One region of the Paenibacillus sp. FSL L8-0494 genome, then DNA from elsewhere that is predicted to be linked to it. Evidence: riboswitches for the same ligand, from Rfam matches in the RefSeq annotation. Region 1 holds a riboswitch; each other region holds the start of a gene.
The links. Region 1 has a riboswitch for thiamine pyrophosphate ahead of NYE35_RS09850 (thiamine phosphate synthase). Riboswitches for the same ligand answer to the same signal wherever they lie in the genome.
Positions count from the first base shown of each region.

Region 2: it holds a riboswitch for thiamine pyrophosphate, as region 1 does, so the genes downstream of both, thiC (phosphomethylpyrimidine synthase ThiC) here and NYE35_RS09850 (thiamine phosphate synthase) in region 1, are expected to answer to the same signal.
Region 3: it holds a riboswitch for thiamine pyrophosphate, as region 1 does, so the genes downstream of both, NYE35_RS02455 (ABC transporter substrate-binding protein) here and NYE35_RS09850 (thiamine phosphate synthase) in region 1, are expected to answer to the same signal.
Region 4: it holds a riboswitch for thiamine pyrophosphate, as region 1 does, so the genes downstream of both, NYE35_RS13175 (ABC transporter ATP-binding protein) here and NYE35_RS09850 (thiamine phosphate synthase) in region 1, are expected to answer to the same signal.

Region 1 is NZ_JBBOPQ010000001.1:2,212,914-2,218,603, forward strand. It holds gene NYE35_RS09840 (GDSL-type esterase/lipase family protein) at 1-1,515, shown strand, start outside; gene NYE35_RS09845 (SDR family oxidoreductase) at 1,752-2,624, shown strand; TPP riboswitch at 2,712-2,813, shown strand; gene NYE35_RS09850 (thiamine phosphate synthase) at 2,929-3,534, shown strand; gene thiS (sulfur carrier protein ThiS) at 3,573-3,776, shown strand; gene NYE35_RS09860 (thiazole synthase) at 3,832-4,599, shown strand; gene thiH (2-iminoacetate synthase ThiH) at 4,634-5,690, shown strand, end outside.
Region 2 is NZ_JBBOPQ010000001.1:6,148,574-6,154,263, forward strand. It holds gene NYE35_RS27695 (alpha-amylase family glycosyl hydrolase) at 1-915, opposite strand, end outside; gene NYE35_RS27700 (phosphotransferase) at 1,169-2,155, opposite strand; gene thiC (phosphomethylpyrimidine synthase ThiC) at 2,241-3,983, opposite strand; TPP riboswitch at 4,086-4,195, opposite strand; gene NYE35_RS27710 (beta-galactosidase) at 4,265-5,690, opposite strand, start outside.
Region 3 is NZ_JBBOPQ010000001.1:520,528-526,217, forward strand. It holds gene NYE35_RS02435 (hypothetical protein) at 1-205, opposite strand, end outside; gene NYE35_RS02440 (ABC transporter ATP-binding protein) at 435-1,268, opposite strand; gene NYE35_RS02445 (ABC transporter permease) at 1,303-2,064, opposite strand; gene NYE35_RS02450 (thiamine-binding protein) at 2,061-2,354, opposite strand; gene NYE35_RS02455 (ABC transporter substrate-binding protein) at 3,100-4,149, opposite strand; TPP riboswitch at 4,311-4,421, opposite strand; gene NYE35_RS02460 (hypothetical protein) at 4,580-5,690, opposite strand, start outside.
Region 4 is NZ_JBBOPQ010000001.1:2,939,113-2,944,802, reverse strand. It holds gene NYE35_RS13195 (S-layer homology domain-containing protein) at 1-103, shown strand, start outside; gene NYE35_RS13190 (amino acid ABC transporter ATP-binding protein) at 199-951, opposite strand; gene NYE35_RS13185 (amino acid ABC transporter permease) at 965-1,633, opposite strand; gene NYE35_RS13180 (amino acid ABC transporter substrate-binding protein) at 1,687-2,523, opposite strand; TPP riboswitch at 2,746-2,849, shown strand; gene NYE35_RS13175 (ABC transporter ATP-binding protein) at 3,048-3,743, shown strand; gene NYE35_RS13170 (ABC transporter permease) at 3,724-4,500, shown strand; gene NYE35_RS13165 (ABC transporter substrate-binding protein) at 4,497-5,534, shown strand; gene thiM (hydroxyethylthiazole kinase) at 5,576-5,690, shown strand, end outside.

The sequences.
Region 1 (5,690 bases):
ATAGATATTGAGATCGAACCGAACAAAGTGAACACAGCTGTGGGGATTGAGGAGATCCTACTGGAACCGATTTTGCCACAGCATAGAGCGGCTGGAGCTCTTCCGAATTTATTTATACTTGGAGATTCCACGGTCAAGTCCTACACCTTCGACGAAGCGCCAATGAGTGGTTGGGGCCAGATTATTGGCAGTATGTTTAATCAACATAAAGTGCGTGTAACTAACTATTCCATGGGAGGACGCTCGTTTAAAAATGCCTATACAGAAGGTCGACTTAACGACATTTTACTGAGTGGCAGCATTGGGGATTATGTGTTTATTCAATTCGGACACAATGATGAGAGTGCAGATGAGTTCAGACGTTACGGCAGAGGTTCGACTGAGGCAATGTATGAAAACTACCTTAAAGAAGTTTATCTCCCTGCGATCCAAGCCCGGGGCATGATACCAGTACTGGTAACGCCAATGTCCAGAATTAAAGGGAATGCAAGTCCGGGATATATCTATGAGAATTCTTTTAAATCAAGAAAGTTTGTAGATATTCTTAAACGGGTTGCAGATGAATCTGGAGTTACACTTATTGACCTTAACTCGGAAAGTCTGAAATATTATAACGAGATCGGAGTAGAAGCGATAACAGCCCTCTTCATGTCAATTGAAGCCGGAGAAACTCCAGGCAAAACAAATGACGGAAGTTACGCTAACGGGCATCCTTCAAAGAAAATCGATGGGACTCATTTTAAAGAAGCGCTCGCCAAACAATTTTCGCGGATGATTGTTACGGAGCTTGTAGAGAAAGGTGCTACTGGCGATTCTACTGCTGCCTCCATTACTGCTTATCTTAAAGGGAACGTTAAGCATGCGGCACTAACAGGCAACTGGGATAAGGTTTTTCCGGAAATAACTAATGATACGACGACCGGGGAAGCTGCTTATTACCGCAATCAAATTGAAAAATTAATCCAGCTGGGAGTAATGGGCAAAGACCGTCAAGGGAATTTTAAGCCAGATACGGAGATGACAGTTGCTGAATTCACACGCAGTATTTCTAAGTTAATGAAAGTGGAAAGATCAGATCTTGCCTATTATCCGAAAGGTAAGCTGTCACGTGAAACGATGGGTGCTATTCTCTATGATGTTTACCAAGTAAAGTTTGCTAATAAACCTAAGTACATGACTGATTATAACGGCACAGCAGTAGTGCTAGGAGATCCTGGTTATGATTTCAATCTGGATCCAGGAGCTAGAGGAGCGATGTACTATCCACTTGTATCCTGGCAGCAGCTGGTTGATACGGCGGACATTTCTCCTTTTTTAATTTCAAAAGTGAAAAGTGCTTATGAATTAGGGCTTATTAGATCTGAAGTGGGGATTGCTAGAGGCCAAATGGTCAATGGGACAGAACTAGAACCTAAAGCCATAGTGACCCGGGAGAAAGCAGCTAAAGCTCTTTATTTTATGTGGGTACTGGAACATGAAGTGAATGCAGAAAATCATGTTTCTTCTTTGAAATAGTTAGGGTGAACAATTCAAGGCACAGCAGCGGTGCTGTGCCTTTTTGTATGCAGTGAAGTCCTCTCCACTTACAGCAGTTTACATCCACGGTTGTTTATTTCTACTTGCATTGTGGTAAGTAAGATTCGTAAAGCGATTTAAGAAAATGACAAACCCAGCGTATAAACATGCATTGTTGTGCCATCCTAAGATGATCAGTTAACTATCAATTTGCTTAACGAGAGGAGATAGGGAAGATGTCAGGCAATAATAAACAAGCTACAAAAACCTTACCCCCACAGGAGCAGCATCATCAGCCAGGGATTGAGAGTGAAATGACGCCGCTGCCCAAATACGAGCCGGCAAATTATAAAGCAGCAGGTAAACTGCAAGACAAGGCGGCGTTGATTACCGGTGGAGACAGCGGAATTGGGCGTGCAGTTGCTGTGCTTTTTGCTAAAGAAGGTGCTGATGTGGTCATTTCATATCTTAATGAACACTCAGATGCAGAGGAAACTAAACGTCAGGTCGAGCAGGAAGGCCGCAAATGTATCCTAATTCCAGGTGATATCGGTGACGAGAAATTCTGTAAGGATCTTATTAAACAGACGGTAGAGGGCTTAGGAAAGCTTGATATTCTCATCAATAACGCGGCGGAGCAACATCCGCAAGCTAAGATCGAGGATATTACTTCCGAGCAGCTAGAGCGTACTTTCCGTACGAATATATTTGCGATGTTCTATTTAACAAAAGCAGCTATGCCTCATTTAAAAGCAGGATCTACAATTATAAATACAACTTCAATTACCGCTTATCGCGGAAGCCCGCAGCTGCTGGACTATTCATCAACTAAAGGAGCTATCCTGAGTTTCACACGATCTTTGTCCACGAATCTGGCGGAGAAGGGCATACGGGTAAACGGTGTAGCACCAGGTCCAATCTGGACACCGCTAATTCCCTCTACCTTTGATGCGAAGCAGGTTAGCGAGTTTGGAGGCACGCAGCCTATGAAACGGCCTGGACAACCAGAGGAGCTGGCGCCAGCCTATGTATATCTAGCCTCTGACGATTCCAGTTATGTGACTGGACAGGTTATTCATGTAAATGGTGGCGAGATAGTAAACGGTTAGATTAGTACAGCTAATGTGAATAAATGGGTGTATTTCAATAAAAAAATATGTTACTATAAACCACGTTAGTATTTCAAAATTGTATATTTATGTCACTAGGGGTGCCGATTGGCTGAGACGGAATGGATTTCCGGACCCTTTGAACCTGATCTGGTTAAGACCAGCGTAGGGAAGTGGAGAACGAATTTCTGTTGTCGGGCTATTTGTAGTACCGTCTATATACAGATTCTGACTGCCTTCCTTACGGGGGCAGTTTTTTTGTTTTTTACTGGCCTACAGGGAAGTGAGAGAGAGGAGATCGCGAGTGGTACAAGCTGAGATCCATCTAATATCAGACGGCAAGCAGCTGTTGAGACAATTTGTTGAACTGGCTGTCACGGTGCAGACATGGGTCGATTATATTCACTTAAGAGAGAAGCAATGTCCAGCACGCGAACTGCTCTCTGCGGCACAGGAGCTGTTGGCTGCCGGTATACCCGCTACCAAACTGATAATCAATGACCGGATCGATGTAGCATTGGCAGCTGGTGCCGCGGGTGTTCAGTTGGCTGGGCACAGTCTGAGCCCGCTTACAGCCCGGCGAATTGCACCTCAGCTTTGGCTGGGGAGATCGGTTCATTCTCCGGAAGAAGCGGCGAATGCTTCAGAGCAGGGAGCTGATTATTGCTTGTTTGGCCATGTATTTCCCTCGGCGAGCAAGCTAGGGCTGCCCGCACGTGGGTTAGAGCTGCTTGCAGAAACGGTGAAGACTAGCTCTATTCCTGTAATTGCGATTGGCGGAATTGGTCCCGCTAATGCGGCGCAGATCATTAGGCAAGGCGCGGCAGGAATTGCTGTGATGTCCGGAATTTGCGGAGCGGATGATCCTTATGAGGCCGCCAAAGCTATTCATAAGGCGGTTCATTCATAGCCGGGAGGTAAAAGCATAGGCGAAGGGGGTGATTCAGAATGAGACTGTTGATTAACGGGAAATCCGCAGAGTGTTCTGGTGGTATTCAAACTATAGCTGATTTGATCAGTCTTCCTGAGTGGTCGGGTCGTCTGATGATCATTGAGCTGAATGGAGAAATTGTCAGTAAGGAGAATTATGAAAGTACTGCTCTGAGCGAGGATGATCGTTTGGAACTGGTGCACTTTGTTGGTGGGGGTTGAGATGGAGCGGTATAGAATTTTGAGAAATTTATAAGAACCAAAGGGAGGTAATTTCATGCATGACCCGTTACATATTGGAGGCATCGAATTAACTAGTAGATTATTTATCGGAACCGGAAAATATAGCCGGAATGCTCTGATCCCCGAAGTGATCGCAAGCTCTGGTTCTCAGGTGATTACTGTAGCGCTTCGCCGAGTGGACCCGGAAGGTGGAGCAGAAAATATCATGAACCACATTCCCGGCCACATGACTCTTCTGCCTAATACCTCAGGAGCGCGTACAGCGGAAGAGGCAGTCCGTATTGCGAGATTAGCAAGAGCTGCGGGACTGGGGAACTGGGTGAAGATCGAAGTGATCAATGATCAGAAATACCTGCTTCCAGATAATCTGGAGACCATACGAGCTACAGAGATTCTAGCGGCGGAGGGTTTTGTAGTACTGCCATATATGAGTCCGGACCTTTCGGCTGCTTTACGTCTGAGAGATGCCGGTGCTGCTGCTGTGATGCCGCTTGGTGCGCCGATCGGGACGAATCGCGGCCTGCGCACCAAGGAGCTTGTGCGTATTCTTATTGAAGAAGTGAATTTGCCGATTATTGTAGATGCCGGAATTGGCAAGCCCTCGGAAGCGGCGGAAGCAATGGAGATGGGGGCCGCTGCTGTTCTGCTTAATACGGCTATCGCAACGGCACGTAATCCGCTCGTCATGGCGGAAGCGTTCCGCGAGGCGATATCCGCTGGCCGCAAAGCTTATTTGGCAGGACTCGGTCCTGTAGAAGAAGTTGCTTTTGCTTCGTCACCGTTGACTGGATTTCTGAACTGAATTTGATAGGTTCACCAAAGGAGGGAGGATTAGCATGAGCTTTTTTGACACACTGGCCCGCTTGGAGCAGTATCCTTATGAGCAGCTGTGGAAGGAGTTCCGGGAGGATGACGTTAAGCGGGCGCTTGGAAAAGACAAGCTGAACGAAAATGATTTGCTGGCATTGCTCTCTCCGGCAGCAACGCCGCTGCTAGAGGAGATGGCGCAAGCTGCTCAGCGACTGACCCGTGCACATTTTGGTTATTCGATGCAGATGTTCACACCGATGTATCTTGCCGATTTTTGTGTGAATCATTGTACCTACTGCAGCTTCAGCTCCATTTATGATTTTCCGCGTAAAAAGCTGTCCTTGGAGGAGGTTCGCAGGGAGGCTGAGAAGATTGCAGCTACAGGTCTGCGGCATATCCTCATTTTGACTGGTGAATCGCGCCGGGAGAATCCTGTCTCATATATTAAGGATTGTGTAGTTGTACTTAGAGAATTTTTTTCCTCCGTCAGTATTGAGATAAATCCTCTATCAACTGCAGAATATAAAGAGCTTCTTCAAGCAGGGGTGGATGGACTAACACTATACCAAGAGGTGTACCACCAGGAGACTTACAAAAAGCTGCATGTTAAAGGGCCTAAAAGAAACTACCGGAATCGCCTGGATGCACCTGAACGCGGCTGTCAGGCAGGTTTTCGTTCTGTGAATATTGGTACGTTGCTCGGGATGTACGATTGGCGGCAAGAGGCATTCCAAAGTGCCATGCATGCCCGCTATTTGCAGGATCGGTATCCAGATTGCGAGATCAGCCTGTCACCCCCACGGTTTCGGCCTTATTTAGGGGAATTTAACCCAGAGTGCGATGTTACCGATCGATCACTAGTGCAGATTATTTTGGCATACCGGTTATTTTTACCCCGTTCGGGCATTACTTTATCTACAAGAGAGCCTGCCTCTCTACGCGATCATTTAATTCATCTAGGAATAACTAAGATGTCAGCCGGGGTCACTACTGAGGTGGGCGGTCACACTAATGCAGGGGGAACTCCGCAATTCGAAATATCCGATAGCCGCAGTGTGCAGGAGATTACGGAAATGCTATATA
Region 2 (5,690 bases), 3.9 Mb from region 1:
GGTTAGCCCCGCTGAAGTTGGTGTAGGAGTTACGGTAGGTGTTGGTGTTGGCGTTGGTGTAGGAGTTACGGTAGGTGTTGGCGTCACCGTTGGTGTAGGAGCTACCGTAGGTGTTGGTGTCACCGTTGGTGTAGGAGTTACCGTAGGTGTTGGCGTCACTGTTGGGGTAGGAGTTATCGTTGGTGTTGGGGTAGCTCCGGCCGAAAGGGTCACATAGTCGATATTAATATTCCCGCTATCATCCGAGTCATATTTATAAGCAAGCGTGTTATTTCCTGCCTGTAAGGAGAGTATTTCTATTTGGTCTGCCCATGTATCCCAGTTGGCCAGGTTTGCTAATGTTGTCTGTGTAACCTTTATTCCATTGACATAAATGGACACCTTTTTTGCACTGCCAGATGCATTAGCATAGTGAAGTGTGGCATTATAGGACCCTGCTGCGGAAGACTGGACGTTAAAAGTGGTGGCTGCTCCTGTAGTTGTATATCCATCAACAAAACCAGTGCCCGAATATCCGATGTGATTCGTATTTACTTTTGCACCACCAGACAGGGATGCACTCTCTGCTTCGTATTTCCCGGCAACCGGAATAACCACCGTCCAGTTCTTCCCGCCGTTATTGTCCCAACTATCCGTTGGAGCCGTGATGTGATAACAATAAATAAGGGTGGCACCTTCCTGAACATTGAGGTTGGCGGTGAACGTGGTTCCATTTTTGGTCATCACCGTGTCCGTAGTATTAGCCCAGTTATTCGTAGTCCAATGTAAGGTCACAGCTGTCGCTGTAGGATTGGTATAGGTGACTGTATGATCCGTATTGCTGGCCGATGCTCCACCCGATAAACCAAATAAACTAAAAATGAGCGAAAAAATAATTAACCACGAAATATAACGCCTGGATTGTTTGGATACCAAGTAAATAACCTCCTCATAATTTTTAGTGCAGCTACGATTTTTATGCTTATCGTGTGGTGCAAACGTTTGCAAAAATGAGAAAAAAAGAAATACTTGATAGTTTTGATCTCCTCCTTCCATGATAAATAAGGAAAAAGCTCATTGAATGCGTTTACAAATAGCTCTATATGTGGTGGATTTTCCTTGTTAAGATTATAGGCGCCAAACTTTGGCTGGTCAATGCATCTTTTAGGCTATAATTCAATCGTTTTCACTATAAGTTCCCTAAGATAGCAGGTAAATTGTTCAGGTTCTTAGCCAGCCAATTCATTTCTTTTGCAAAACGTTTTGGAGGTACACTATGTTTGTCCATCGCGGCATTAATCCACCACGGGCTTTCCATATACCACAACAACTGCAATGATTTTGTTAAATCCCCCTGCTCCACCGTTCGTTCCTCACGATATCCGTCAATAAATGCTGAGGCTAGTGCTCCATCTAAATCTTCATCTAGAGCACATGACATCACTGCTCGCGCTACATCTAGCTGCGGATAATCATATTTGAACCGATCAAAATCTAGAATTGCAGACAATTGGCTATCTTGAAATAAAAGATTATCAACCCATAAATCACGATGTGCCCATCCAGCTTCAAGTCCTTCGAATATTTCCGGATCTATTTCTTCAGTCGCTCTTAGTTGTATCTCTAGGTCAGTGATAAGTGAGGTTTTACCCATTTCCTTTGATTGTTGTAGGAGTACATTCCAATGTTCTAAACGTTCCTCAGGGCTTTGTGGAATAAATTGTGGGGTTCTTTTCAAACTAATGGTCCCATCATTTAATAAACGATGCATTTTACCTGTGGCACGACCCAAATCAAACATTTGATGGATATTAATCTTACCCGGCTCTATGACACGGCCTTCACAATATTCCATTGCCATAAACGTTTCTCCCTGATCTGATTCCAGTAAAACATTATTGTTATAAGCCAACAATCCGGGACATGGGAGCCCCTGTAGATACAATCTTTTCTGTTGAGAAAAGGCAAAGTTCAGCTCTTCTGGGTTATACAATTTATATCTTTTTTTGTTGTATTGTTTAAGTAGAAATTGCCCTGAATCCGTTGTGATTTTCCATTTAAGATTTAACCAGCCACGTTTTATTGGGGTAGCATGAAGGACTTTCAATCCAAAAAAATGATAGAAACTATTACTTAAATCCTCTAAAATGGCTTCCTCTGAACGAATCGCTTCCATTTCATCAACTCCTATCTATTCAAAGTATAAAAGAAGAAGCCGCCAATGACGACTTCTTTTAGATATTTCTTTTTAGCAGAAAAAGTTATCTATAAATGAGGCTCCCGCCTTGGAGAAACTCTTCTGCCTTCTCTTGCATTCCTGATTCAATTCTCGTCGAATTACGGATATTATGAGAGATCTTCATACTGCAAAATTTCGGCCCGCACATGGAACAGAAATGAGCTGTTTTAGCGCCTTCCGCAGGCAATGTCTCATCATGATATTCGAGCGCTCGCTCAGGATCTAACGATAAATGAAATTGATCACGCCAACGAAATTCAAAACGGGCTTTCGAAAGAGCGTTATCCCGGTCTTGTGCTCCTTTATGCCCTTTCGCCAAATCTGCGGCATGTGCCGCTATTTTATAAGTAATGACCCCTACACGTACATCTTCCTTATTAGGCAGGCCAAGATGCTCCTTCGGAGTTACGTAACATAACATTGCTGTACCGAACCAACCAATCATCGCTGCACCTATAGCAGAGGTAATATGATCATACCCCGGCGCAATATCTGTAGTCAGTGGACCTAACGTATAAAAAGGGGCTTCGTTGCAAGTTTCAAGTTGCTTATCCATATTCTCTTTAATCAAGTGCATCGGCACATGTCCTGGACCCTCTACCATCACCTGTACATCATGACTCCAAGCCATAGCTGTTAATTCACCTAACGTCTCTAACTCGGCAAATTGTGCTTCATCATTCGCATCAGCAATCGAACCCGGACGTAATCCATCGCCTAGGGAAAAAGAAACATCGTACAGCTTCATGATTTCACATATCTCTTCAAAATGTGTATATAAAAAGTTCTCTTGATGATGCGCAAGACACCATGCCGCCATAATGGAGCCACCTCTTGAAACAATACCTGTCATACGTTGTGCCGTCAACGGGATATAACGAAGCAGAACTCCCGCATGAATGGTAAAATAGTCCACCCCTTGCTCCGCTTGCTCAATGAGCGTATCACGGTATACTTCCCACGTTAAATCTTCCGCTTTCCCATTCACTTTTTCCAAAGCTTGATAAATAGGCACCGTTCCAATAGGAACAGGAGAATTACGGATGATCCACTCGCGTGTCGTATGGATGTTTTTACCTGTGGAGAGATCCATTATATTGTCTGCACCCCAGCGGGTAGCCCATCTCATTTTCTCCACCTCTTCCTCTATGGATGAGGATACTGCGGAGTTTCCAATATTGGCATTGATCTTTACCAAAAAATTACGCCCAATAATCATTGGTTCACTCTCTGGATGATTGATATTCGCTGGAATGATGGCGCGGCCGCGGGCTACTTCATCTCTTACAAATTCCGGTGTCACATTCTCACGAATCGCAACGTATTCCATTTCCGAAGTAATAATCCCTTTGCGTGCATAATGCATTTGAGAGACATTACGCCCCTTTTTCGCTCGCAAAGGTTTTCTATGGAGCGCTGGAAACACTTCCGCCACAGCTTTTCCCGTTGCATTCCCGTTATCTTCAGGCTTCACGGTTCTTCCTTCGTACGCTTCCACATCCCCTCGTTCCTCAATCCAGCTTAGACGATTGGGCTCTAACCCCTGACGAATATCAGTATGAATATTAGCATCCGTGTAAGCCCCACTTGTGTCATAGACATGAATTGGGGCATTCTCCTCTTCGCCGTCTATGCCCGCAGTTGGACTAAGTGAGATCTCCCGCATAGGGACCTGAATATCAGACCGTGAACCCTTTACATAGACTTTTTGACTTGCTGGAAAAGCTGATAGATTGATTGGATCGTTGTTCAATTCGCTTGTCATCTCAATTCCTCCTATAAGGTGATTTGATCAAGCGGAGACGGTCTACTCCCCACACATAGAAAAGGCCACATCTGTATAAGATGCGGCCTTAGAGTAGACAAATAGAAATAGAGCTCCATTTCCTCCGCTGGCATTATCCAGATCAGGTTTGACGGTCGATAGTTATAACTATCCTCTCAGCCTGGTCCCACCAAGCTCCCGTGACTATAATTGCTACTTCAAAGTATAACCGAAAAGAGAGAATTATCCAAATCTACTCAAATGTGAGATCAATGTGTACGTTAGTATAACACCAATACCCCAAATCCTTCCAGAAGCACCTCGCCCGACAATGTTGTGCCGCTCAGTAAATCTGTTTTGGTCTCATGAAGATGGATCGTGACAGGAGTCTCACTATAATTAAGCAAAAAAGCATAACTGGAAGAAGCTCCGGTACGGACTTGCAGCTCTACCTCTTCTGGGAGCTCCAGCCAATTTGCTGGCGATTGTAGATCAATTAATTTTATGATCTCAGCCGCTGCCTGTTCGTTAAATACGGCTCCGTAATACCAAACCTCACCCTTGCCGCGACGATTTCTAGTTACCGCCGGTTTTCCCGCATAATAATCAGAGGCGTAAACCGCCATCACTTCAACCGAAGCTTCCTCTATTTTGAGAATATCATTAAAGTCATCTGCTCCTGTAACGACTTCGGTCGCGCCCGACCAGCTAATTGTTGTTGGCTGACGACTGCCCTTAACCATTGTGAATTCTTCAACTGTGATCCCGCATAGATCCTTAGCAGTACCTGGGAAAGGACGCATATAACATTGACCGCGCTCATCCTTATAGCCAGTTCTACAGCCGAAGATCAGTTTGCCGCCTTGTTGAACATATTCATCCAGCAGAGACGCTGTCTCATCTGTCATAATCGCTGGGTGAGGATAGATAAGCACGTCGTACCTTGCAAGCTCCTCCAGCGTTGTTTTTTTGCGCAGATAGAGCACGTCATTCGGGATATGCTTCCGCTGAAGAGCCTTGTACCACTCCTTATTGCTCTTCCACATAAACGGGCCATGCCAAACATCGTATTCTCCATCCCACTCATTGTCATAATCACGAACAATAGCAACGTTAGCCTGATTATGAGTACCGATAAACGCTTGACCTGCTGCTGCCAGCTCCTGACCGATCTGCCCCGCTTCCCGCACTCTCCGGTTAGGCTGATTATGATAGTCATTGATTCCATGCCAATAAATTTCATTGCCCATCGTAGCTGTCCGCCAGCGGAAATATAACACCATATCTGCCCCATGAGCGATCGACTGATAAGTCCATAACCGCATCTGCCCGGGCTTTGGAGAAGGCATATCCATCCGGTTCACCCAGCCACCCGGGCCTGACTGCTGCTCCATAATGCAGAAATTCGGGGATATCGAACGAACAACAGATAATGACAGTCCCCAGCCTCTATCATTCAGCGGATTCCGCTCATTCGGGTCATAAAAAATAGTAGAGAACTGAGGATAGGAATCATAGCTGAAGAAATCCAGCAGTTCATCCGTCATTTCATGGCTATCGAGATGACCGAACAGACCGTTCGTGGTTACCCATTGCTTAGGGGCAAGTTTACGAATGATATCCGCTTGGTTTTTGGCAAAAGAAATTGTATTGTCCGAAATAAACCGTTTTTCATCCAATGCCTGATGAGGATTGGGTTGCTTCGGT
Region 3 (5,690 bases), 1.7 Mb from region 1:
AATCAACGGTATAAATCCCGCAGAATGAGCCGAATCCGGCCCGAAGCAGCAAATTAACGGTAAAAATCCCGTAGAATGAGCCGAATCCGGCCCGACGAAACAAATCAACGGTATAAATCCCGTAGAATGAGCCGAACCTGGCCCGAAGCAGCAAATCAACGGTATAAATCCCGTAGAATGAGCCGAATCCGGCCCAACGAAACAAATCAACGGTATAAATCCCGTAAATGTCCCCAGCCCAACCCGGTTACTATCCATTACCAACACGGAGGCCGTTTTCGCCACACATTTAATGTGATCCCTACTATGATGAGTGAAATTTGTTAAATGAGCAGATACATCCGCACCAATTGTAAATATGTTAGGGAATTTATCGCTGCAAATAAATAACTGACACCGCTATACCAGCGATATCAGTTTACAGTGCTTAGCGATTAAGCTAGCGGCTGCCTATTTTTAGCTTGTTCCTCTCGCATCCACTGTGACAACTGGCGTTTGAGCTTAAGGAACTCGGGAGAGTCCGTAATCTCATCACGGCGTGGCCGCGGAAACGGCACATCGACTGTATGCAGGATGGAGCCGGGGCGGCCGGAAAATACATAGATACGATTAGAGAGCAGCAACGCTTCTTCGATGTTGTGAGTAATGAACAGCACAGAGCGGCGATTCTCTTCCCACAGCTCAAGCAGCCAGCGCTGCATTTCACTGCGAGTTAGTGCATCGAGTGCGCTGAAAGGTTCATCCAGCAACATTAGCTCCTGCGGAGCGAGCAATGCTCTGAGAAAAGCTGCACGCTGCTGCATCCCGCCAGACAGCATATGCGGATAAGCATGTTCGAACCCGCTTAACCCAACCTTGGCAAGCCACTGGCGTGCTTCCTCGCGGGCTCCATCCCGCAGTGCGCCCTTGATCTCCCCAGCAAGCAGCACATTATCCTCAATCGTACGCCAAGGAAAAAGAGCAGGCTGCTGCGGCATATAACTAATTTCACCGCGTTGACCTGTAACGACCTTACCGTTCATGCGGATCGTGCCTGCATCGGGTTTCACAAGGCCGCCAATCATATGGAATAAGGTGCTTTTTCCGCAGCCGGAAGGACCAACGATCGAAACGAATTCTTGTTGCTCTACCTTGAGAGAGACATTATTCAGAACTTTTGTCTTACGGCGACGATGGAAAAAAGATTTGGAGATGCCGCTCACTTCAAGGGCGGGTGCCACGGTATGAGCTTCAGGGGAGCTTATAACTTCTGTTGTTCTGTGTTGCATTTGCGTCGCTTGAGACATACAGGCATCTTCCTTTCTATGAGTTACGGCGCGGCTTCCAGCGAACCAGCCATTTTTCCAACAATGCAATAATAGCAAAGAGTACAAGACTTAAAAGTACAATAATAACAATAGCGACAAACATCCGATCCGTACGATAAGCGGATTTCTGCAGAAGCATATAATAGCCGATACCTTTATCCGCGCCAATCCATTCAGCGACCACGGCGCCCATAACCGCATAAGTAGCAGATATTTTTACACCGGAAAATAGTGCCGGGATAGAAGAGGGTAGCTCCAGCTTGGTGAAGATTTGCCACTTGCTTGCGCCAGCCATTTTCATATAATTCATCATGACCTGATCACTTTGGGCCAGGCCGCCCATCGCAGCGACAGCTACCGGGAAGAAACATACTAGTGTAATCAGCACGATTTTGGGCAAAAGACCAAAGCCGAACCAGATAATGAGTAGGGGGCCGAGCGCGATGGAGGGAACATTTTGACTCAGAATAATGAGTGGATAAAAAGCCCGTCTAGCCCAAGGCAAGAGATGCAAAAGCAAAGCGACGATCAGACCTACCCCCGTACCGATGGGAAAACCAATTAAAGTGAGCCGCAGCGTAGCCATCGTATGAGCCCAAAGACCAGAAGCGTTACTGGTGGATTCACGGGCAATATCAGCAGGACTCGGCAGAATCCAGGATTCAATATGAAATACAGATACAGATAGCTGCCATACGGTTAAAAAGAAGACGACCGCCACAAGGGGCGGCCATATTAGCTTCCAGGTCGATCTCACGGCCGATATTTCTCCGTCAATTTATCCATGCTGATTCCGTTAGGATTATGAGCGATTTTGATCTGCGAAATTACGCTTGGACTGCCTGCTTCGATCAACGCCTCTTGCATCTGACGCACAACCTCCAGCAGCTCGCTAAGCTCACCTTCCATTGTGGTTTCCAGCGGATTCACCTGATGTTTAACACCGGATTTTTGAATGACCTCAATCGCTTTATCTACGTATGGGATGGAATCCTCATTGTTCGGAGTTTTTGGAATTACTTGAATGCTTAGTAGGGTGTTAGCCACAATAATCAATCCTCTCATTTTATATGGTAAGTTCAAAAAGCCAACTTTGATAACGAAGTAATTCAGGAAGCAAACTCGACGTCGAATCTTGAACGAACTTGGGAAGTCCGGTACTCACGTAGCACATCACTACGCTCCGTTCCTCCTTCCTCAAGTAACGTCCAACCTTCTTGGTTCTGAAAGCCGTCTTTTTGAACTCTTAAATTATAAGTTAAGTTCAAAAAGCCAACTTTGATAACAAAGTAACTCAGGAAGCAAACTCGACGTCGAATCTTGAACGAACTTGGGAAGTCCGGTACTCACGTAGCACATCACTACGCTCCGTTCCTCCTTCCTCAAGTAACGTCCAACCTTCTTGGTTCTGAAAGCCGTCTTTTTGAACTCTTAAATTATAAGTTAAGTTCAAAAAGCCAACTTTGATAACGAAGTAACTCAGGAAGCAAACTCGACATCGAATCTTGAACGAACTTGGGAAGTCCGGTACTCACGTAGCACATCACTACGCTCCGTTCCTCCTTCCTCAAGTAACGTCCAACCTTCTTGGTTCTGAAAGCCGACTTTTTGAACTCTTAAATTATAAGGTAAGTTCAAAAAGCCAACTTTGATAACGAAGTAACTCAGGAAGCAAACTCGACATCGAATCTTGAACGAACTTGGGAAGTCCGGTACTCACGTAGCACATCACTACGCTCCGTTCCTCCTTCCTCAAGTGACGTCCAACCTTCTTGGTTCTGAAGTCCGCTCTCTATTCCGCCGGTAAAAAATCATTACTGAATGCACTAGCAGCATCCAGCGGTTTATCCAGCAACTTCAGATCATACATCCAGTCGCCGTAATTTTGCCAGACCTCGGTTTTTTGCTCGCCCCAGCGGGCAGCATCGTCCTTGTATTTTGGGCTAAGCCATTTTTGGCTAGCTAGGACAAGGTCGGCGTCCAGGTCAGGAACGGCCTTCGATAACATACCGGCAGCCTCTTCCGGATGATCAATGGCATATTGATAACCTTTTGATGTGGCTTTCATGAAGGCCTTCACCAGCTCAGGATGATCTGCAATTTGCTTCTCACTCGTCGTCAGCACAGGCGTGTAATAATCGAGCTGTGGCGCATAATCCTTTAAGTACAGCATATCCAATGGCTCGCCACGCAACTCAGCCTCAACGCCAGTCCAAGCGTAGAAAATCCAGGCGAAATCAATGTCACGTTTGACGGCGGTAAAATAATCAGCTTCACCGATACTGATCAACTTCACCTTTTTCACATCGCCACCTTCAGGATCCATGATAGCCTTCATGGCTGCTTCTTCGGCCGGTGAGCCCCAGCCTCCGTAGGTTTTACCTTCGAAATCCTTTGGTGATTTAATATTGCGATCTACTGGAGCGGCGAATCCCGATGTATTATGCTGAATAATAGCTGCTATCGAGACAAGGGGGACGCCTTGTAGACGGGCTAGAGTTAATCCTTCTTGCGCGCTGATGCCAAATGCGGCTTCGCCAGAAGTAACCATAGTATCAGAACCCGCTGCGCCTGGTTGAACGATTTCGACGTCCAGACCTTCTTCAGCGTAGTAACCAAGATCCTTAGCTACGTATAGACCGGTATGATTCGTGTTCGGTGTCCAGTCGAGTGCGACTTTAACTTTGGTGAGCTCTTTTGGAGCATCCGTCCCAGCCGCTGCAGTTGGATCAGTAGCATTTGCTTTGTTTCCGGCTGTATTCCCATTGTTGCTGCCGCATCCGGCAATGGCAAGAATGAGTACACAGGTGAGGCACAACGTAAGTGCTTTTTTGAGGTGCATGTCTTCTTCTCTCCTTTAAGGTTACAAGAATCCCGTCTTCACAACATGAACCGTAAAGTGTAGTATGTACGTTTTTCTACATCTTTTAGTGATCTTACAAAAAAAGCGCCCCGAGTGATCGGGACGCTGGCTTGGCGCAAGGTTAGTCAAGGTCACAGGGACCAGAACCAATTGGCGATTCCTACGCTGGCATTATCCAGATCAGGTATAAGGGTCAGTATCTTGTGGGATACAATCTCAGCCGGCCAATTCCAGCACCCCTGGTTCTATGAAGTTAACGGGTATTTCTATGTGCAATATAAGTAAGCATAAGTTTTGTACCTATACTTAATGTCTTATATTTCTCGCATACGGTGTATTATAGACGGCTGTACTCGGAATGTCTAGTAGTGCACTCCTGAATTTTTCCAATCCAGTAGTTTCTTTTTTGCTAGTCTAGATCTTTATATTTCTTGCGGTGACGCCGTTTAAGCTCACTAACCAGCGCCCCTAGCGTGAGGACAACGCTGATCAGAATCCCGCTCATGATCACGAAGAGGGCAAGAAATTCAAAGGGGGAATATCCAATCATTTTACTCCATTGAATCTTTCCATCCAGATCGTCAATGACCTGATTCATGCCGTAAATCCCGCTTACTACCGTAAATACAGTGAGAATCATCAGCAGATTATCCCGTCGCTTGGACTGAAACTTATCCTGATACTGAAACAGGTCATTTAAGGTTTCTTTCACTTCCTCGAATAAAGCGTCGTTTCCGTATACTTTACGCAGCTGAAGAAATATCTCCCGGCCCTGCGACTGGGAAATCAACTCCAAGAAGTAGAACTTTGCCGAGAACTTATTGATGGAATAGATTAGATTGTCTATTTCCTCATAATCATGATTAATCCGAAGTCGGGAGTGCATATTGGCGAGCTTCAGCAGAACGATTTTGTGGAAAATATTGAGTAAAAATCCGTAATAATATTGCCCATACATCTGGTTGGCTAGACTTACAGCAATCTCCTGTTCAGCCCGGGTCATGCAGCAAAAGGTCTGCTCATTCATCATATAATACGTGTCTGGGCCCCAGCGATTATAGGAATGCTCATGACAATAGTTTGCAATATACGCTGGATCGCTTGCACTGGCATAGGGCTTTCCGTTCAGATCAATTCCATCAAGCTGTGAGGCGCGATAGCGTAGATTTACACTAATCTCATCAGAACCTTCTTCATTCTGAAAGCCGTAAAAAGCTTGCACCTGCATTCTTTCATCTACGAAAAAAGGAAGGGTCTCAAAATAAGCCCCATTGATATCCGATTGATCCAGATATGGCTCCAGTCCATCCACCAAATTTCGGAAGACAAAATCCTCTACCATCTCATAGGTCTGTTCCCCGCAATGAATATAAGTGTAGTCATCCTGTATGAAGGTTTTCTCTAGCGCACGGAAACGATCCGCGAATTCTAGGGCAATACTAAAGGGAATCGAATCCCCCTCCAGCTGGACACGTATCGTCACGAATCCAAGCTGAAAGGGACATATGAATATATCCGTC
Region 4 (5,690 bases), 730 kb from region 1:
CCTGGATGCTAACGGAAAGTTTAATCCAAAAAGCGAACTCACCCGCGCCGAAGCAGCGATTATGCTCTACAACGCTTTGGAATTTCTGAAAACTGGAGTATAAGCCAAATTCCAGATACTCTTCTCATTTGAATAATCTACACATGAAAAAGCAGCTCCGGATGATTCCCGAGCTGCTTTTTCGTGTATATTGTCTTTCTACTCTTCTTCACCATTCAGTCTGTTCAGAAATTGCAGAGCCCGGGGATTCTTCGGATGCTCCAGCACTTCTTGCGGAGTCCCTTGCTCTAAGATATGACCACCATCCATCAAAATGATCCGGTCCGCTACATCGGCGGCAAATTTCATCTCGTGGGTCACAATCACCATAGTCATACCTTCTGCCGCTAATTGTTTGATAACCTTAAGCACTTCCCCTACCAGCTCAGGATCGAGCGCCGAAGTGGGCTCATCAAACAATAACACTTCTGGATCTACTGCCATAGCCCGGGCGATGGCCACTCTCTGCTGCTGTCCACCTGACAGCTGATGTGGATAGTTATCAGCTTTATCTGCCAAACCCACCTTAGCCAGCAGCTGAAGCCCCCGCTTGCGCGCTTCTTCCTTGGATCGTTTCAGGACAGTTACCTGTCCCTCCATCACATTGCCAAGCGCAGTCATATGCGGAAATAAATTATACGATTGAAAGACCATCCCTGTTTTCTGACGAAGGGCCAATACGGAATTCTGAGGAATTTTCTTATGATCTGTAAAATTGATGGTGATATCACTGAGCGACAGGCTGCCTTGATCCGGGATTTCCAACAGATTAAAACAGCGCAGCAGTGTAGTCTTCCCGGAGCCAGATGGCCCAATAATGACAAGTACCTTTCCATGCTCCATTTTCAGATCAATACCCTTTAACACTTGGAGTGCGCCGAAGGATTTATGCAAATTAATGATTTCAATCACAAGTATCTCTCCTTTAGGTCGCAGAGTAACGATCGAGTCGTTTCTCCAAGTAATTTTGCAGCGCCGACAGCACAGAACAGAACACTAAATAAAACAATCCTGCTTCGGAGTATACCAGCAGAGGCTCATAAGTGGTAGAGGCTACCTGCTGTGCGGTTCTAAACATCTCCGTATAGGTGATGATCGCTGCAAGCGAAGTATCTTTAACCAAGCTAATAAAGGAATTGGACAACGGCGGTACAGAAACGCGCGCAGCTTGTGGCAGAATTACGCGGCGCAGAGCCTGCCCACGAGTCATCCCGACTGAGAAGGCAGCTTCCCATTGGCCTTTATGTATCGACAGGATAGCAGCGCGTACGATTTCCGATGAATAAGCCCCTACGCTAAGGGTAAATCCAATGGTGGCGGCAATGAAGGGGTCGAGTACAATACCAACAGCCGGCAAACCATAAAATATAATAAATAGCTGCACTAACAATGGGGTTCCTCGAATAACCCACACATAAAAACGGGCGATTAGCTTCGGAATTACCCACGGTGAAAGACGTGCCAGCGCGGTTAGGATCGCCAAAATCAATCCAAGCACAAAGGAAAGTAGCGCCAACGGAATGGTAAAAGCCACCCCGGCTTTTAGCAGGGGTAGCAGTGTGTCTAAGAAAATTTGTATTTTGCGGTCATCCATTATTCAGACATCCTTTTTAGCTTCCAGGCTTAATTAGCCTTGCTAGCCTTGTATTATTTTGAAACGTCAGCTCCAAAGTATTTCTCGGAAATTTTCAAGTACGTTCCATCACTCTTCATCTCTGTAATCGCATCACTGACCGCTTTCACCAGCTCATCATTACCTTTCAGGAATACCGCGGCACTTTGTGATCCTTCAGGAATCTCATCAACCACTTTAATTTTTGCATCTGGTTTTTGTTTTTTCAGATCCAGATAAGACAAGCCATCATTCACAGTTGCATCAATACGTCCCGAAGTCAGCAGGTCCATCGCTTGATTGAAACCGTCCGTAGCTACGATTTCAGCACCGTTCTCACGAGCGATGTCGGATAAGTTACTTGTCAGGGATTGTCCGGCTTTTTTACCCTTAAGATCGGCAAAGGTCTTAATATCCTCATTGTCTTCGCTCACAATCAATACTGCTTTGGATACGATATAGGGTTCAGAGAAATCATATTTCACTTTGCGATCTTCGTTAATGGAAACTTCATTAAAGATTACATCAAACCGTTTCGCATCCATTCCAGCGAAAATACCATCCCACTGAGTTTCAAAAAATTCAGCTTTAACACCTAAACGCTTTGCTACTTCTTCAGCAATTTCCACGTCAAAACCAGTCAATTTCCCCGCAGTGTCATGATAAGTAAAAGGCGCATAAGTCCCTTCTGTACCTATCCGCAATTTGCCGCTGGCTTTCACAGCCTCCAAACTGTTTTGCGCTGAAGATGCTGCTCCACCATTCGTTCCAGCTGTAGGTTCAGCAGCCGTATTGGTATTCGAATTATTGCCGCAAGCCGCTACAAGGACCACGGTTAACGCCAATATAATAGTTAAACTCCATTTTTTCATTATTAAATCCCCTCTCTCTATCCGGTTTTTTTCCGGTAAATTGAATAGTACACTGCCATCACATGATCGTCAATACTTTTTTCCGATTATATACATCGGAATTATAATATTAACTAGATTCCTACCTATATCTTACCCAATCTTGGATTAATCCTTCACTTCTTTCTCTCTTTACTTCTCAGAAAGATATGGTATATTTATAAACAAATTAATATGGACCTGTTATTTCACTAGGGGAGTCGGCCGACTGAGACGGAGCTTCAAGCTCCGGACCCTTGGAACCTGATCTGGATCATACCAGCGGAGGGAAGTGGAGCAGAATTTTCATCAAGCATGTTAAGTGTTATTATGCAGAATGAACTTTTTGACCCATTCATTTCCTCTGGAAATGGATGGGTCTTTATTTGTTTAGGCGCTCCACAAAAATTTTAGGAGGTTAGATCATCACGACCATTTTATCTATTCAAGGCCTAACCTACTCTTTTCCGGAATCTGAGCACCCCCCTGTATTCGCAGATCTATCTATGGATATCAGGCAAGGGGAATTCGTCTCCGTAGTAGGTGCTAGCGGATGCGGGAAAAGTACATTTTTCAAAACGATTGCCGGTTTACTCGAACCTACTCACGGAAAAATAAAACTCTCTACGCACCCGTCAACCGCTAGTCGTTTAGGTCAGATCGCTTATATGCCTCAGCAGGATTTATTGCTGCCTTGGAGGACAGTGCTCGACAACTGCCTTTTGCCTTGGGAGATCAAGCCCAGATTCAATAAACAAGAAACGATCACTCAGATTCGGGAAATGTTGACCCGCTTCGGCTTAGCAGATGTAGAGAAGGCTTATCCCCATGAACTTTCGGGTGGAATGAAACAGCGAGTCGCATTTCTGCGCACCTTAGTGGCTGGAGGCGGAACTGGTCTGATGCTGCTGGATGAGCCCTTTGGCGCTCTCGATGCCATGACCAAACGCGAGATACACCGTTGGCTGTTGGAGTTATGGGGTGAATTGAATCAGACGATTATGCTCATCACTCATGATCTGGAAGAAGCACTATTGCTCAGTGACCGGATTTATTTATTATCTGGCGGTGCGCACAGCGAATTACAGGAGATCGTTGTGGATCTACCAAGGCCAAGACATTATAAGATGAACTATGAACCCCGGTTTATAGCACTGCGGGCAGAGCTGGAGCGGAGATTACATGCGACCTATACCTTTTAAAAAACATCTAGACAATTATGGTCCCTTCGTTCTTCTGGTACTGCTCATTCTTGTAATCTGGGAGTCAGCTGTTCGCCTTCACATGATTCCAGCCTTTATTCTCCCTGCACCTTCATCTATTGGCTTCGCATTGATCGAGCACAGGCAATTATTATTCGGACAGCATTTATTGGCAACGTTACAGGAGATACTGGTGGGTTTTGTCCTTTCTGTTATTTGTGGTGTATTGCTGGGCACTGGAATGTTCCTGTATCGCCCCATAGAAAAGGCCATCTATCCCTTTCTTATCATTAGCCAGACGATCCCATTAATTGCGCTATCCCCCATTTTTATTATGTGGTTCGGATATTCGCTGTGGAGCAAAGTGGCTGTGGTGTTTTTGACGGCTTTTTTTCCAGTCGTAGTGAGTACATATGATGGACTTCGTACAAGTGGCCAGACTTACAAGGACTTATTATTAACATTTGGTGCAAACCGCTGGCAGCTGCTTGTCAAAACCCAAATTCCACTGGCGTTGCCTGCTTTTTTCTCTGGCTTAAAGCTGTCCATTGTATACTGCGTCATCGGAGCTACTATCGGGGAATGGCTCGGCGGCAGTAAAGGACTCGGTTACTTCAGCCGCAGAATGGCCGGAAATATGCAGAGCGATGAAATGTTCGCGGCTGTATTTCTGCTGTCCGCGCTTGGTGTGGTGCTTTTTCTGGCGATAGCTTTACTCGAACAATTATTTTTAAAGAAAAGAGGATCAAACCAATGAATCATTTAAAATCCCCACAACGAGGACTTATTTCTGTATTTCTAGTATGCACACTTTTGCTCTTAAGCAGCTGCGGGAAGGCAGACAAGATAAATAACAACTCCCAAACCGATCCCTCCAATACCGAAAATAAGCAGTCACACAAGCTGACGATTATGCTTGATTGGTATCCCAATGCCGTTCATTCCTTTCTATACGCTGCGCAACAACAAGGTTTTTTCCAAGAGGAAGGTTTGGATGTCGAGATCAAAATGCCTGCGGACAGCAATGATTCCCTAAAGCTTGTTGCAGCGAATCAAATTGATCTAGCGCTCAGTTATCAGCCTCAGGTACTTATGGCACGCGGCGAGAAAATCCCTGTACGTTCGATTGCAGCAATCGTGCGGCATCCACTGAATCATCTGATGGTTCCTCAGGCTGGCAGTATTCATAGTCCAAAAGAGCTCGCGGGAAAACAAATCGGCTATTCCTCCATTCCGCTCTATGAAGCGATGATTCGGACAATGATCCAGAGTGATGGAGGCGATCCTTCATCCGCCAAGCTGATTGACGTAGGTTTTGACCTCATCCCTGCGATCTCTACTGGACAAGTAGACGCAATAATGGGCGGGTTCATCAACCATGAACAACTAATCCTTGAAAAAGAGGGACATCCGGTCACTTCGCTTAATCCAACGGATTACGGAGTACCTGACTATTATGAGCTTGTGCTGGTGGCCAGCGAACAAGGATTGCAAAATTCTGAAGCCTACTTTAAAAAATTTCTAAATGCCATTACAAAAGGACAGGAATTTGTGGAGCAGAATCCTGAACAAGCCCTGGATTTACTGGTTGCACATGAAGATGCAACTTCACCGCTCGACAAGGAGATTGAGAAAAAAAGTCTTGAGATTCTGCTGCCGCTGATGAATGCTGGCGATCAATCTTTTGGATATCAAGACCCGACATCTTGGGAAAAGGTTCAGCTGTGGTTATCCACCAACAATCTTCTACCAGAGGATATTAAAGCACAGGAAGCTTTTATCAATCTGTAATGTTTAGTTAGTTGTTCATACAAGCTTGAGGAGGAATTATGATGAGTTATTTAGCCAAAGTACGGGAATCCAACCCGTTGATCCACAACATCACTAATATTGTGGTAGCCAATTTCTCAGCCAACGGTCTGTTGGCGCTTGGCGCCTCTCCCTTTA